DNA from 2 places in the Cupriavidus sp. 01L46 genome. Region 2 is predicted to be linked to the other one. Evidence: riboswitches for the same ligand, from Rfam matches in the RefSeq annotation. Region 2 holds a riboswitch; the other holds the start of a gene.

Region 1 (9,054 bases), on a different contig from region 2:
GACGGACTCATCCCCGGCAAGACCCCGGTGCGCTATAAGGCCGTGGATATCGGCCTCGTCAAGTCACTGCGGCTGGCGCCGGACCGCTCGCATGTCGTCGCGACGATCGAGCTGACTAGCGACGCCGAGAGTTTCTCGAGCCAGGACACCCGCTTCTGGGTGGTGCGCCCGAGGATCGCCGTCTCTGGCATCTCGGGCCTGGAGACGCTGGTGTCCGGCTCCTATATCGGCGTGGACGCCGGCAGGTGGGCGGTGCGCAGACGCGCCTTCACCGGGCTGGAAGCACCGCCTGTTGTCACCACCGATGCCTCCGGCACGCAGTTCGTGCTGCGCGCCGCGGACCTTGGCTCGCTCGATATCGGCTCTCCGGTCTACTACCGGCGTGTGCAGGTCGGGCAGGTGGTGGCCTATCGGCTCAATCCCGATGGCCGTGACCTGTCCGTCCGGGTGTTCATCAACAAGCCCTATGACCAGATGGTCACCGTGGATACGCGCTTCTGGCACGCCAGCGGCGTCGATATCAAGCTCGACTCGGGCGGGTTCAAGCTCAACACGCAGTCGCTTGCCACGATGTTGCTCGGTGGCGTTGCCTTCCAGGCGCCGGACGATGCCAAGGCTGCAGCAGTGGCAGGAGAAAACACCCAGTTCATGCTCGCCAGCGACCAGGCCAACGCCTTCAAGGCCTCCGACGAGCTTGCGCCCACGCTGGCCGTGCTCTACTTCGACCAGTCCGTGCGCGGCCTGTCTCCCGGCGCTCCGGTTGACTTTCGCGGTATCGCGGTGGGCCAGGTTCGATCCATCGGGATCGAATACCAGCGCGACAAGAAGGCCTTCCGCATGCCCGTCATCGTGGAACTATATCCTTCCCGCATTGGCTTATCCGCGCGCGACCTCGCGGATAAGCCCCACGCCAGGGGCATCGCCGATGTGCTGAACAAGCGCGGCCTCCGGGCGCAGCTGCGCACCGGCAACCTGCTGACGGGCCAGGTCTTTGTGGCGTTTGATTTCTTCGCTAACGCGCCACCGGTCAAGCTCAGCCTGGACACCCCCGTGCCCGAGCTCCCCACCATACCCGGGGCATTCGACGAACTGCAGGCCAAGTTGGGGGACATCGTTTCCAAGCTGGACAAGGTGCCGTTTGAGCAGATCGGCCAGGACCTCCGGACCACGATGGCGTCACTGGACAAGATGCTGAGCAACGCCGACAAGCTGGTGGCCCAGGTCAACGGCGACGTGATGCCGCAAGTCGCCACCGTGCTGCGGGATGCGCACCAGACACTGCAGGTGGCCAATGGCGCGCTCGACGCAAACGCGCCGATGCAGCAAGACGCGCGCCGCATGCTGCAGGAGTTGACGCGCACCGCCATCTCGCTGCGCACCTTGACCGATTATCTGGAAGGGCACCCGGAAGCCGTGGTGCGCGGCAAGACGGAGCAGGAGGCACCATGGTGAGGCGCTTCAATCCGCTGCGGCTGGCCGCGGGTGCGGTGATCGCCTTTGCCGCTGCTGTGCTGGCCGGCTGTGCTTCGCCGCAGGCGCGGTACTACACGTTGTCGCTGCCGGCACTGGCGCGTCCCGCGGCCACGCCAGCGCCCGGCCAGGCCACGGCGCCTGTGTGGATCGAAGTGGCACCCGTTCGCGTGCCGGAGCGCGTCAACCGGGTCAATCTTGTCCTGAGCGACGGCAATGGCAGGCTCAGGCTATTGGCGCAGGATCGCTGGTCGGCATCGCTGCCGGATGAGTTTCGGGACGCGCTGTCCCAGCGATTGCAGGCGAGCCTGGGCGCGGTCGATGCCTACCAGCATGGCAGGTCCGGCGCGGAGCCGCTTTACCGCGTCAGCGCGGAAGTGGTGCAGATCGATGCCCAGATCGACGAACGCGTCAGCGCCATCGTCAACTGGACCGTGCGCCGAATGCCCGATGGCAGGGTGACGGTGGGCCACACACGGGCGGAGTTGGCCGCGCCGGGTGGCGTGGACGGCGTTGTCGCTGGCTATCAGCAGGTAGTGGTCAACGCTGCTGCCGATATCGCGGCGGCTGTGCGTTCGCTACGGCTGTGAGTCTCGCGCGGCGTGGCCTCTGTGGCGCATCGCCTGGTGCCTCAAAATATCAATCAATAAAATTGAACAAGTTATCCGACGAACTCATCACATCGACGGCCGGCTCTGCCATAAAGTTCAACCTATGGACGGATCGGCGCCAAAGACGACGTTCTAAATAATTCAACCATGTAGCCAAGTGGCCAAATAGCCAAGTAGCCAAGGAGAGAGAAATCATGACCAACGCCAAGCTCGAAGTCCTGACCCCGCAAAACAGCCAGCTGATCTTCATCGACCACCAGCCGTAGATGGCCTTCGGCGTGCAGTCAATGGACCGCCAGGCGATGAAGAACAACGCGGTCGGGCTGGCCAAGGCGGCCAGGATCTTCAATATCCCCACCACCATCACCACGGTGGAGAGCGAGTCTTTCTCCGGCTACACCTACCCCGAACTGCTTGACGTATTCCCCGGCCAGCAGACGCTGGAACGCACCTCGATGAACTCGTGGGACGACCAGAAGGTGCGCGACGCGCTGGCCGCCAACGGCCGCAAGAAGATCATCGTGGCCGGCCTGTGGACCGAGGTTTGCAACACCACCTTCGCGCTGTCCGCGATGCACGACAGCGACTACGAGATCTACATGGTGGCCGACGCCTCCGGCGGCACCAGCAAGGAAGCTCCCGCCCGCTGAAATTCGCGGCCTGAACCCGCAGGGAACTTCCCCAGGCAGTCAGACTAGTGCTAAAGTTCCGAGCCATGCCACCTGGTATTACCCGGCGGCATGCAAAGTGATATCGGGAGAGACTGCCTAGCCAAGCGCCGGGCAGCGCCGAAGGAGCAACCGCCCCGGAAACTCTCAGGCAAAAGGACCGGTATCACGTTTGAACTCTGAAGAACCCCGGCGCTCGTCAGCCGGCGGTACCGAAGGAGCAAGCGATCCTCGCCACCCCCAAAGTGGCGTATCGTGAATCTCTCAGGTCAAGGACAGAGGGGGCGTCTTTTGTGCATGCCGCGCAAGAGGCTCCCATCCGACGTCCTGGAACCATAGAGATGAAAACAATTGCCGTTATCGGTGGTGGCATCACCGGCGTGACCACTGCCTATGCGCTCGCCAAACGCGGTTTCTCGGTCACGCTGCTCGAAAAACACCGCTATGCCGCCATGGAAACCTCGTTCGCCAACGGCGGCCAGCTTTCCGCTTCCAACGCCGAAGTCTGGACACACTGGTCCACCATCCTCAAGGGCATCAAGTGGATGCTCAAGAGCGATGCGCCGCTGCTGGTCAACCCGCGCCCGAGCTGGCACAAGCTGTCCTGGTTCGCCGAGTTCATCGCCGCCATTCCCCATTACCGCAAGAACACCATCGAGACCACGCGCCTGGCAATTGCCGCGCGCGACCACCTGTTCTCCTGGGCGGCGGCCGAAGGCATCGATTTCGACCTGAAGAAGGAAGGCATCCTCCATATCTATCGCGACAAGGCGGGTTTCGAGCATGCCGGCAGGGTGTCCAAGCTGCTGGCCGAGGGCGGGCTGGAGCGCCACGCCGTCACGCCGGAAGAAATGCGCGCCATCGAGCCGACCCTGGCCGGGCAGTACTACGGTGGTTATTTCACCCAGAGCGACTCCACTGGCGACATCCACAAGTTCACCAGCGGCATGGCCGCGGCCATCGACCGCCTGGGCGTGCGTTGCCTGTACAGCCAGGATGTCCAGTCGGTCAGCACCGATGGCCGGCAGGTCACCATCGTCAGCAGCGATGGCCAGCAGGCCGAATCGCGCGTGTTCGACGGCGTGGTTGTCTGTGCCGGCACGGCCAGCCGGGCGCTGGCGGCCAGCCTTGGCGATCGCGTCAACATCTATCCGGTCAAGGGCTATTCGATCACCGTCAACCTGAATGACGCGCAAAGCCAGGCGGCCGCGCCCGTCGTGAGCCTGCTCGACGACGAGACCAAGCTGGTCACCAGCCGCCTGGGCGTTGACCGCTTCCGCGTGGCGGGCACGGCGGAGTTCAACGGCTACAACCGCGACATCCGCGCCGATCGCATCCGCCCGCTGGTGGAGTGGGTCAACCAGTGCTTCCCCGGCGTCAGCACGCGCAGCGTGGTGCCCTGGGCCGGCCTGCGGCCGATGATGCCTACCATGCTGCCGCGCGTGGGCCGGGGCCGTGCGCCCTGCGTGTTCTACAACACCGGCCACGGCCACCTGGGATGGACGCTGTCGGCGGTCACTGCGGACATGATCGGCGATGTGGTGCAGCAAGCCATGGGCGCCAGGCGTGCGCATGGCGTGCAGGACTCGGTGGCGCTGGTGACTCCGTAACGGGCCGCGTAAGGGGCCGGACGCGTTACGCRCCAAGCGCGGCCATATTCTCCACCCGCAACGTCTGCGGGACCGACAGCGAGATATCGGCCGCGCGCAGCCGCTTCAGTATCTCGAACAACAGGTCGCTCTTGGTCGCGGTGGCGATCCGGGGGCTGCCGACGTAGCCCGTCACGCTAAGCGTGATTCCGTTCGGCGCCAGCTGGCTGAACGTGACGGATGGCGCGGGCTTGTCGAGGATCGCCTCATTTTCCCGATAGGAGTCGAGCAGCAGTTCGCGCACCTGTTCGGGATCGATGTTCAGCGGGAAGGTGAGCAGCAGCGTCGCGACGCCTTGCGTGCTGTTGCTCATCGTCACGTTGCGCAGGTTCTGCGAGATCAGCTGCGAGTTGGGCACGATCACGGTCGAGCGGTCGCCCAGCAGGATCTCCGTCGCGCGCACGTTGATGCGCTTGATGTCGCCCTCCAYGCCGCCGATGCTTACCATGTCGCCGACCTTCACCGGGCGCTCGGTCAGCAGGATGAGCCCCGACACGAAGTTCTTGACGATCTCCTGCAGGCCGAAGCCAATGCCCACGGACAGCGCGCTGACGATCCAGGCCAGGTTTTCCCATCTGACGCCCAGCAGCGACAGCGTCAGCAATACGATCAGCACATAGCCGATGTTGCTGAACAGCGTGATGAGCGATGCGCGCAGGCCCGCTTCCATGCAGAGCTTCGGCAAGAGTTCCGCGTCCAGCCAGCGCCGCACCGAGCGCAGCAGGTAGGTGCCGACCGAGAGTGCGATGACCGCGTTCAGGATGCGGTCGGGCATGATGTTGAGGCTGCGCAGCCGCTCGCCGCCGAGCATCGTCAGCAGGCTGTTGAGCAGGTCGCTCGGCGTGGTGCCGAAGCCGCCGGTCAGCAGCGCGATGACAGCCACCAGGAGCAGCAGGCTGGTGCCGATCCCCGACAGCACCGTCGACGCCTGCGCGAGATGGCTGTCCCCGAGTCCGAACAACTGCTTGATGACCTTGCCGCTTGGATGGTGCGCGCTGAACACGCTTTCGCAGACGTCGCGGGTCAGTTGCGTCAGCAAGTACAGGCTGCACAGGACGATGTCGATCCAGACAAGCTCGTAGGTCAGGAAGCGCGCGAACGTGATGTAGCCGATCAGCAGCGCCATCAGCGAGGCGACGACCGTCATCGTGACGCTAGCGTGGATCAGGCCGGCAAAGGTGGAGCGCGCTTCAGGCCGCTCGCCCGCCGCGGCGAGCTTCGTGCGCACGCGGTTGGCGCGCAGCAGCGCTGCGCCGATTGTCAGCACCACCACAAGCGACACCAGGCCGCGGCCTAGCAAGGTCACCTGCAGGCTTGTGTCCGCGGTCCGGTTGAGTTGCTCGAGTGTGCCGGCGATCAGCAGCAGGCCCGCGAGGACGCTAGGGAAAGGACGCATCGCCAGCGCGACCTTGTCGGCTAGCGCGGGCACGCGCCATGAGGGATGGCGCGTGCACAGCAATGCCCGTCCCAGGCCCGCGATCAGCGCGCTTGTCAGCGTCAGCTTGCCGAGTTCGCTGATCAGGTCTTGCACCTGAGCAGGCAGTTCGTAGTGCGGGGCGAAAGCAAAACACAGAACCTGTACCGCGATGGCGGTCGCCGCGACCGTCGCGAGTGCCGTTGCAAGCGCGAGTGCGCTGCGCCGCAGCCGGCTCTCGGGCAAGCGCGTCAGGCAGAACCATGCCAGCGCCCGCTCGAGCAGCCGTCGGCCGATGGTCCAGACGCTGATCGCAAGCAGCAGAAGCAGGGCGGTGATGGCTTGCCGCCCGGGCTGCCAGGCCAGGTCCCACAACGGGGTGACTTGTCTTTTGAACGCGTTCAGCCGCTGCTGGTCCTCCGGGCTTGGCGCGAACAACGGCTCCCAGAATGCCATGCTGAGAATGCTGGGCGAGCGCAGCGCGAGCTGGTTCTTCAAGCGGCTGCGCTGCAGCTTGGCGATCTGCTCGGTCAGGTTGGTGACATTGCCCTTGACCTCGGCCGCTTGCTTCAGTCCGCTGTCCAGTTGGGCCTTGCGCGCGTTCAGGTCCGCCCGCTGCTGTGCGACGGCAGCGGCCTCCGGCGTGGTGCCGGCGGCGGGTGGCGGCCCGAGCACGTCGAGCTGTGCCTGCAACTGCGCACGCTGGGGCGTGAGCGCAGCGCTCAGCTTGTCGACGTCGCTTGCCAACTGGTGGATGGCGTCATCCAGCCCTTCGAGCTGCGTGCCGCTGGTGGGCGACGACGCCAGTTGCTTGATGCGGTCCTGCTCGGTCTGGAGGCGTTTCAGCTCGGCAACGGCATCCGCGTGCGATGGGGGCTTGGTGGCGGGCGCATCCGCGTTCGAGGTGGTGTCGGCGGCGGCTGCTGCGGCTGCAGCGGCGGCTGCGGCCGGGAATGCATTGGGGGTCAGGTGCAATAGCGCAACCAGCACAAGGCTCAGCACGAACCTGGGGAGTTTGCTCATAGAAAGGGAAAGATCCTTACTGATCGGCTTGCCGGGCCGGCAATCGCGCAGGTTCGCGTGGATTGCCATGGCTCGTCAGACGGTCGATGACCGGGGGGCGACGATCAGGATGTTGGACGACCGCGCGGCGATCGAGATGGGAGTCGATCGGAGCGCCAGGGAGGCGATCTTGCCGGCATGTGCTCAATAGTCCGTCGGACTACTGGCGATGCCGCGTGATTGGCACGTCGCTTGATACGGGAGAATGGCTTGAACGAGTCTGAATTATACAGAAGGCATCGCGCGCCCTTCGTTTTCAGCTGGCAACAGGCGCTTGCGTCACTCGATCTGTATCATCCAAAGTTCCACGCGAGCTGCAACCAAGCTCTGCTATTCTGGTTGGCCGCTGCTGCCGCGGCGTGGGTTTTCATGGTGGTGGTTTATTCTTGTGTGAAATCATGTCCGTCAACGCCAATGCCGCAATCCCGCTCCCATCCCACGGATCGCTTGACGCATTCGGGTGCGCCGCGGAAAAGCTCTCCAAGGATCAGAAGCTCGCCGGCAGCGAGATCCGGTTTTTCCGCAAGAGCTCGCCCGGCGAGAAGGCGAGCCAGGTTATCACTTCGGCGTCGAATCGTGGCTTTCTGGTGGGGGTTTCGCTGTGCACGGGACATCGCCGCCGGGTGTTTCATGAGCGCCGCGCGAGCACCCACGAATTTGAAAAGAACTCCATCTATATCCGGAATTTCTTTGAAGACTATAAAGCCGATTTTTATGGTTATTTCGATTTCATCCTGCTGGAGATTTCCCGCACCTTTATCGAGCGCACCAGCGCGGAACTAGGCCGCTCGCGCATCCTGGGGCTGCGCAGCGCGGCGGGAGAGCAAGACCAGGTACTGGCGCATCTCGCCCAGGCGGCGGCGCCGGCACTGAGCCACCCCGAGATGGCCAGCAAGCTGTTCGTCGATCAACTGGGCTTCACGATCGGGACCTATCTCGTCGAGCACTATGGGCATGGATCCGTCGCCACGCCCAAGACGAACCGGTTGCTGTCGCAACGCAGCGTGGCGATGGCCAAGGAAATGCTGATCGCCAAGATCGATGGCGATCTGTCCATTGCGGACGTCGCCGACGCCTGCAACCTGTCGCGTAGCCATTTCACCCGTGCCTTCCGGGATACGACCGGCCAGACACCCTATCAGTGGCTGGCGGCCCAGCGCCTGGAACGCGCGCGCGGCCTCCTGCGCGAATCAGGACTCTCCCTGGCGGAAGTGGCCATGGCTTGTGGCTTCTCCGATCAAAGCCATTTCACCCGCGTGTTCTCGCAATCGGTCGGCGTCTCTCCCGGCAACTGGCGCCGCAGGGTTCACGCCTGAAGCGCTGGGCGCAAGGCCACTGCGTCGGCGCCGATGCTAGCCGGTGCCGAGGCACAACGCAACTGTCCCTTGGTATGGGTAGACGGCGCTCGCTGTGCTCCACACAATGCGGCTGTGCCACCGTTGGCATTGCCGCCGGCAGTGCCTGAGCAACTTGCGACCAAGCCATGAATGACTCTCAAGCCGCCGCTGCCGGCTCGCCGTGGAGCCCGCTGCGGCACAGCACGTTCCGGATGTTGTGGATCGCCACGGTGGCGTCCAACGTGGGCACCTGGATGAACGACGTGGGTGCCAGCTGGCTGATGACGTCGCTCGATCCCGATCCCCTGATGGTCGCCCTGGTGCAGGCAGCGGGCAGCCTGCCGATGTTCCTGTTCGCCTTGCCGTCCGGGGTGCTGGCCGATATCGTCGACCGGCGCAAGTACCTGATCCTCGCGCAGCTTTGGACGCTGGCCGTGGCGGCCACGCTGGGTGTGCTTGCGCTCACCGGCGTGGTCAACGCGCATGTGCTGCTGATTGCTGCGTTTTTGCTGAGCACCGGCGCGGCGATGAGCTCGCCACCGTTCCAGGCCATCGTGCCAGATCTGGTCGACAAGGCGGACTTGCCGCCGGCCATTGCGCTGAACTCCCTGGGGATCAATATCAGCCGTGCGATCGGCCCTGCGCTGGGCGGCCTGATCCTGTCGTTCTCCGGGCCCGCGGTGGTCTTTCTGCTCAACGCGTTGTCGGTGCTGGGCGTGACGCTGGTGCTGTACCGGTGGAAGGCCGAGCCCGCCCGGCGGAACCTGCCGCCCGAGCATTTCGTGTCGGCGGTGCGTGCCGGCCTGCGGTACGTGGAGGCCGCGCCCCTGCTGCGGGTCGTGC
Region 2 (5,119 bases):
GTGCGTGTTGAACACCGGGTGCGTCAGGTAGGTGCTCTGGCGCGCCAGGCCGGCCGGGAACGCGTCTAGCGCGGCGGCTTCGAGTGCATCGAAGCCCGGCACCGGCTTGCCGTGGGCGAAGATTTCCAGCAGGGCGACGACGTCCTCGCGCGAGGCGGTCTCATCCAGCGAGATGCCGATGCGGGTGGCGCCGGCGTGGCGCAGGTTGATGCCGCGGGCGGTTGCCGAAGCGTGCAGGGCTTCGGTGTTGAAGCCGGTTTCCAGCGTCAGCGTATCGAAGAAGGTGGCGTTGGTGCGCGCGTAGCCCAGTTGCTCCAGGCCGCCGGCCAGCGTGGCCGTGAGGCGGTGCACGCGCTGGGCGATGCGCTTGAGGCCTTGCGGGCCGTGGTACACGGCGTACATCGAGGCCATCACAGCCAGCAGTACCTGTGCCGTGCAGATGTTCGACGTCGCTTTCTCGCGGCGGATATGCTGCTCGCGCGTTTGCAGGGCCAGGCGGTATGCCTTGTTGCCTTGCGCGTCGATGGTCACGCCCACCAGGCGGCCGGGCATGGAGCGCTTGAAGGCATCCTTGACCGCCATGTAGCCGGCGTGCGGGCCGCCAAAGCCGAGTGGCACGCCAAAGCGTTGCGAGTTGCCAACCGCCACGTCGGCGCCCCACTCGCCGGGCGCGGCGATCAGGGTCAGCGCCAGCAGGTCGGCGGCAGCCACCACGAGGCCGCCGGCAGCGTGCACCGCATCGGCGATGGCGCGGTAGTCGGCCACATCGCCGTTCACGCCGGGGTACTGCAGCAGCACGCCAAAGGCATGGGCGCCGGCCGCTTCGGCAGCGGGGCCAACCTTGACTTCGATGCCCAGCGGCAGCGCGCGGGTGCGTACCACTTCCAGCGTTTGCGGCAGCACGTCGTCCGCGACATAGAAGGTGGTGGAGGCGTGCTTGTTGACGCGCTGCAGCAGCGTCATGGCTTCGGCAGCCGCCGTGCCTTCGTCCAGCATCGACGCATTGGCGATGTCCAGGCCGGTCAGGTCGGTCACCATTTGCTGGAAGTTCAGCATGGCTTCCAGGCGGCCTTGGGAGATCTCGGGCTGGTAGGGCGTGTAGGCGGTGTACCAGGCCGGGTTTTCGAAGATGTTGCGCAGCACCACGCCCGGGGTCAGCGTGTTGTAGTAACCCTGGCCGATAAAGCTCTTGAGCACGCGGTTCTTGCTGGCCAGGCCACGCAGCTTGGCCAGCGCGGCTTCTTCGGTCAGCGGCGCGGTGAACTCGCCCAGCGGCATGCCGTCGCGGCGGCGGATGGCGGCGGGGATGACGGCGTCGATCAGTGCGGCGCGGCTGTCATAGCCCAGCACCTTGAGCATGTGCTGTTGTTCGGCGTCGTCGGGGCCGATATGGCGTGAGGCGAAGGCGTCGCGCGCCTCCAGTTCGGCCAGCGTGGGCCGGGCAACTTGGGCGGCAGTCATGGGCAGGGGGGCGTTCATGGCAAGAATCTCGTGGGAGCGTGCGGCGGGTGGTCGGCCCGGTCCGCGTCGCGGCATTCTTTATCCGTCATTCCCGTGGCGCGGGAATGACGATCTGGCATCAGGCGCCGACGTTGGCTTTATAGGCGTCGGCCGACATCAGGCCGTTCACGTCGTCGCTGTTGGCCGGCTTGAGCTTGAACAGCCAGGCGTCGAAGGCGTCGGCATTGACGCTTTCCGGCGAGGCGGCGGCGGCGTCGTTGATGGCGATCACTTCGCCTGCCACCGGCGCGTAGATGTCGGATGCGGCCTTGACCGATTCCACCACGGCCAGCGCATCGCCGGCGCCGACCGACTTGCCCACTTCCGGCAGTTCCAGGAAGACGATGTCGCCCAGCGCGTCCTGCGCGTGGTCGGTGATGCCGATGGTCAGCGTGCCGTCGGCTTCGACGCGCACCCACTCATGGGACTCGGTGTATTTCAGGTCGGCGGGGAAATTCATGGGATTGCTCCAGATTCAATTTGTTATTCAGCGCCAGCCGGGGGATGTCGATGTTCGACGGGGTAACCGCCGGCGGGCGCGCTGTGACCGGTGCGAGCGTTCAGCTCACGAGTGCCTTGCCATTGCGCACAAACGGCAGTTTAACCACAGTCGCGGCGAGTTTGCGGTCGCGGATCTCGACCTGCACTTCGGCGCCGATGGCCACGTCGCGCGGCAGGCGGGCAAAAGCGATGGATTGGGACAGCGAGGGGCTGAAGGTGCCGCTGGTGATTTCGCCTTCGCCAGCGGGGGTGATGACCTTCTGATGGGCGCGCAGCACGCCGCCTTTTTCGCGCAGGATCAGCCCGACGAACTGCTGGGCCTGGCCACCGGCGACCAGGGCCGCCTTGCCGGTGAAGTCGCGTTCGCTTTGCAGGTCCACGGTCCAGGCCAGGCCGGCATTGAGCGGCGAGGTGTGGATATCCATGTCCTGGCCGTACAGGTTCATGCCGGCCTCCAGGCGCAGCGTGTCGCGCGCGCCCAGGCCCGCCGGGTGCACGCCCTCGGCGACCAGCTTTTCCCACAGGCCAGCCACATTCGCAGCGGGCACCACCAGTTCGAAACCGTCTTCACCGGTGTAACCGGTGCGCGCCACCATGACTTCGCCCAGCGCGGAATCCTGCACGACCAGCGCATTGAACGGCTTCAGGGCTTCGCTGGGTTGCGTGGAGGGGAAGGCGCTCCAGACCTTGGCGCGGGCGTTCGGGCCTTGCACGGCGACGATAGCCAGCGGCTCCACGCCTTCGGGCGCGTTGTCYCCGCGGCGTGGGGTGATGGCCACGCCACTGCCGGTGGCGGCATTGCGTGCCGCGATCCACTGGATGTCGTCATTGGCCGTACCGGCGTTGACCACCAGGCGGAAGTCGTCCTCGGCGAAGAAATAGACGATCAGGTCGTCGATGACGCCACCCTTCTCATCCAGCATGCAGGAGTACAGCGCCTTGCCCGGCGTTTGCAGCTTGTCGACGTTGTTGGCCAGAAGGCCGCGCAGGAAGGGGCGCACATTGGCGCCCTTGAGGTCGACCACGCACATGTGGGAGACGTCGAACATGCCGGCATCGCTGCGCACGGCATGGTGTTCCTCGATCTGGGAGCCGTAGTTGACCGGCATGTCCCAGCCGCCGAAGTCGACCATGCGGGCGCCGAGTGCGCGGTGGATGGCGTTGAGGGGCGTGGCCTGGAGCGTCATGGAATCCTCGGGGGAAGGCAAATCTCGGTTCGAAAACGAAAAAGGGCCATCCGCCGCAGGATTCGGCGCGCCATAGCGCTGCCAGATCCGCTGTGGCGGATGACCCCTCTGTCCTCGATACCTGAGAGATTACAAGGCGGGATCCCAATTGCTGGAAACCCTAGCCTTGCGCGCCCCTTCGGTGGGCACGCTCACCAATGCTGTCGACGGATCGATCAGTGGCGGGTGCCGCTCTCCAGAGTACGGCGTGCATCGTGTGCATGTTGCAAGCCGATCCAACCAGTCCATGGTGCCTGAGAGTTTTCGGGTGATACCCCTTCGGCGGCGCAAGATCTGCGCGCTCTCCCGGTCGGATGCGCGCAATTTACGGGAGCTCCCAGGCTTTGTCAACGCGGTCCGCGCCGACCCCGGCGCCATGGGAACGGCGCAAGGGCCGGGCGGCTCGCCTACCTCCTGTGAGGGTTGCTAGTCGTGACGTTACCGATCACGCCGCCAACCGCGGCGCCGCCGAGCGTGCCCAGCGCATCACCGCCGGTCAGCACCGCGCCGCCGACCGCGCCCACGCCGGCACCGATCGCGGTGTTACGTTGCTTGGGAGTCATGTCGGCACAGCCGGCCATGCTCGCTACCGCGATACCGATCAAGGCGACCTTGCCCAGGGATTGCAGGGTTTTCATGATTCGCTCCAATGTATCGTGACATGCATCCGGCACGGAGCGCACACGTGCGGACATGTAAGTTAGACGGTGCCGGCATGCCCATGGATCCGGACCTTACGAAGTGTTACCTCCTCCCTGCCGAGCCACTTTCATTGCCGCAAAGGTGCCTCGGCCGCGTGTTAGCATCCACCCTCCGCCCAGCCAGCGCGCGCCTCCACGCTGCACATCCGTCACTTCCCGCCACGCATGACCCACGGACTCAACCCTGCCCAATCCGAAGCCGTTCGCTACCTCGACGGCCCCTGCCTGGTGCTCGCCGGCGCCGGCTCGGGCAAGACCCGGGTGATCACGCAGAAGATCGCCCACCTGATCGAGGACAAGGGTTTCCAGCCCAAGCACATCGCGGCGGTGACTTTCACCAACAAGGCCGCCAAGGAGATGCAGGAGCGGATCGCCAAGCTGATGGAAGGCAAGACCACGCGCGAGGGCAAGCGCATCCCCATCAAGCAGATCACGGTGAGCACCTTCCACTCGCTGGGCGTGCAGATCCTGCGCGCCGAGGCCGAGCACGTGGGCTTGAAGCCGCGCTTCTCCATCATGGACTCGGACGATTGCTTCGGCATGGTGCAGGAGCAGCTCGCCTCCACCGACAAGAAGCTGATCCGCAGCGTGCAGAGCACCATCTCGCTGTGGAAGAACGGCATGGTCGATCCCGAAACCGCCATCGCCCAGGCCGACAACCCCGACGATCACCAGGCGGCGCTGATCTACCGCAACTACGTGGCTACGCTGCATGCCTACCAGGCGGTGGACTTCGACGACCTGATCCGCCTGCCGGCTGAGCTGTTCGCGCGCAACGAAGAGGTGCGCCTGCGCTGGCAGAACCGGCTGCGCTACTTCCTGGTGGACGAGTACCAGGACACCAACGCCTGCCAGTACCAGCTGCTCAAGCAGCTCGCCGGCGGCTCGCACCTGCGCGCGCCGGCCTTCACCGCGGTGGGCGACGACGACCAGGCCATCTACGGCTGGCGCGGCGCCACGCTGGACAACCTCAAGCTGCTGCAGACCGATTTCCCCGATCTGAAGGTGGTCAAGCTGGAGCAGAACTACCGCTCCACCGTGCGCATCCTGGAGGCGGCCAACGCGGTCATCTCCAACAATCCCAAGCTGTTCGACAAGAAGCTGTGGAGCGAGCACGGCATGGGCGACCCCATTGCCGTCAACCCGATGAACGATGAGGAGCACGAGGCGGAGTCGGTCGTGTTCCGCTTG

What was found. A riboswitch is a leader RNA that binds a small molecule or an ion and turns the genes downstream of it on or off. The one in region 2 is predicted to bind glycine.
Region 1: linked by a shared signal. The riboswitch ahead of AC1DS3_RS07445 (D-amino acid dehydrogenase) and the one ahead of gcvT (glycine cleavage system aminomethyltransferase GcvT) in region 2 are both predicted to bind glycine.

Annotation. Positions count from the first base shown of each region.
Region 1 covers NZ_JBFTSF010000027.1:23,294-32,347, forward strand. The annotation lists gene AC1DS3_RS07430 (PqiB family protein) at 1-1,452, shown strand, start outside; gene AC1DS3_RS07435 (PqiC family protein) at 1,446-2,060, shown strand; partial or broken gene AC1DS3_RS07440 (isochorismatase family protein) at 2,276-2,719, shown strand; glycine riboswitch at 2,826-2,922, shown strand; gene AC1DS3_RS07445 (D-amino acid dehydrogenase) at 3,091-4,359, shown strand; gene AC1DS3_RS07450 (DUF3772 domain-containing protein) at 4,385-6,835, opposite strand; gene AC1DS3_RS07455 (helix-turn-helix domain-containing protein) at 7,273-8,190, shown strand; gene AC1DS3_RS07460 (MFS transporter) at 8,358-9,054, shown strand, end outside.
Region 2 covers NZ_JBFTSF010000002.1:20,737-25,855, reverse strand. The annotation lists gene gcvP (aminomethyl-transferring glycine dehydrogenase) at 1-1,479, opposite strand, end outside; gene gcvH (glycine cleavage system protein GcvH) at 1,580-1,960, opposite strand; gene gcvT (glycine cleavage system aminomethyltransferase GcvT) at 2,061-3,188, opposite strand; glycine riboswitch at 3,287-3,437, opposite strand; glycine riboswitch at 3,459-3,546, opposite strand; gene AC1DS3_RS01020 (glycine zipper 2TM domain-containing protein) at 3,635-3,865, opposite strand; gene AC1DS3_RS01015 (UvrD-helicase domain-containing protein) at 4,094-5,119, shown strand, end outside.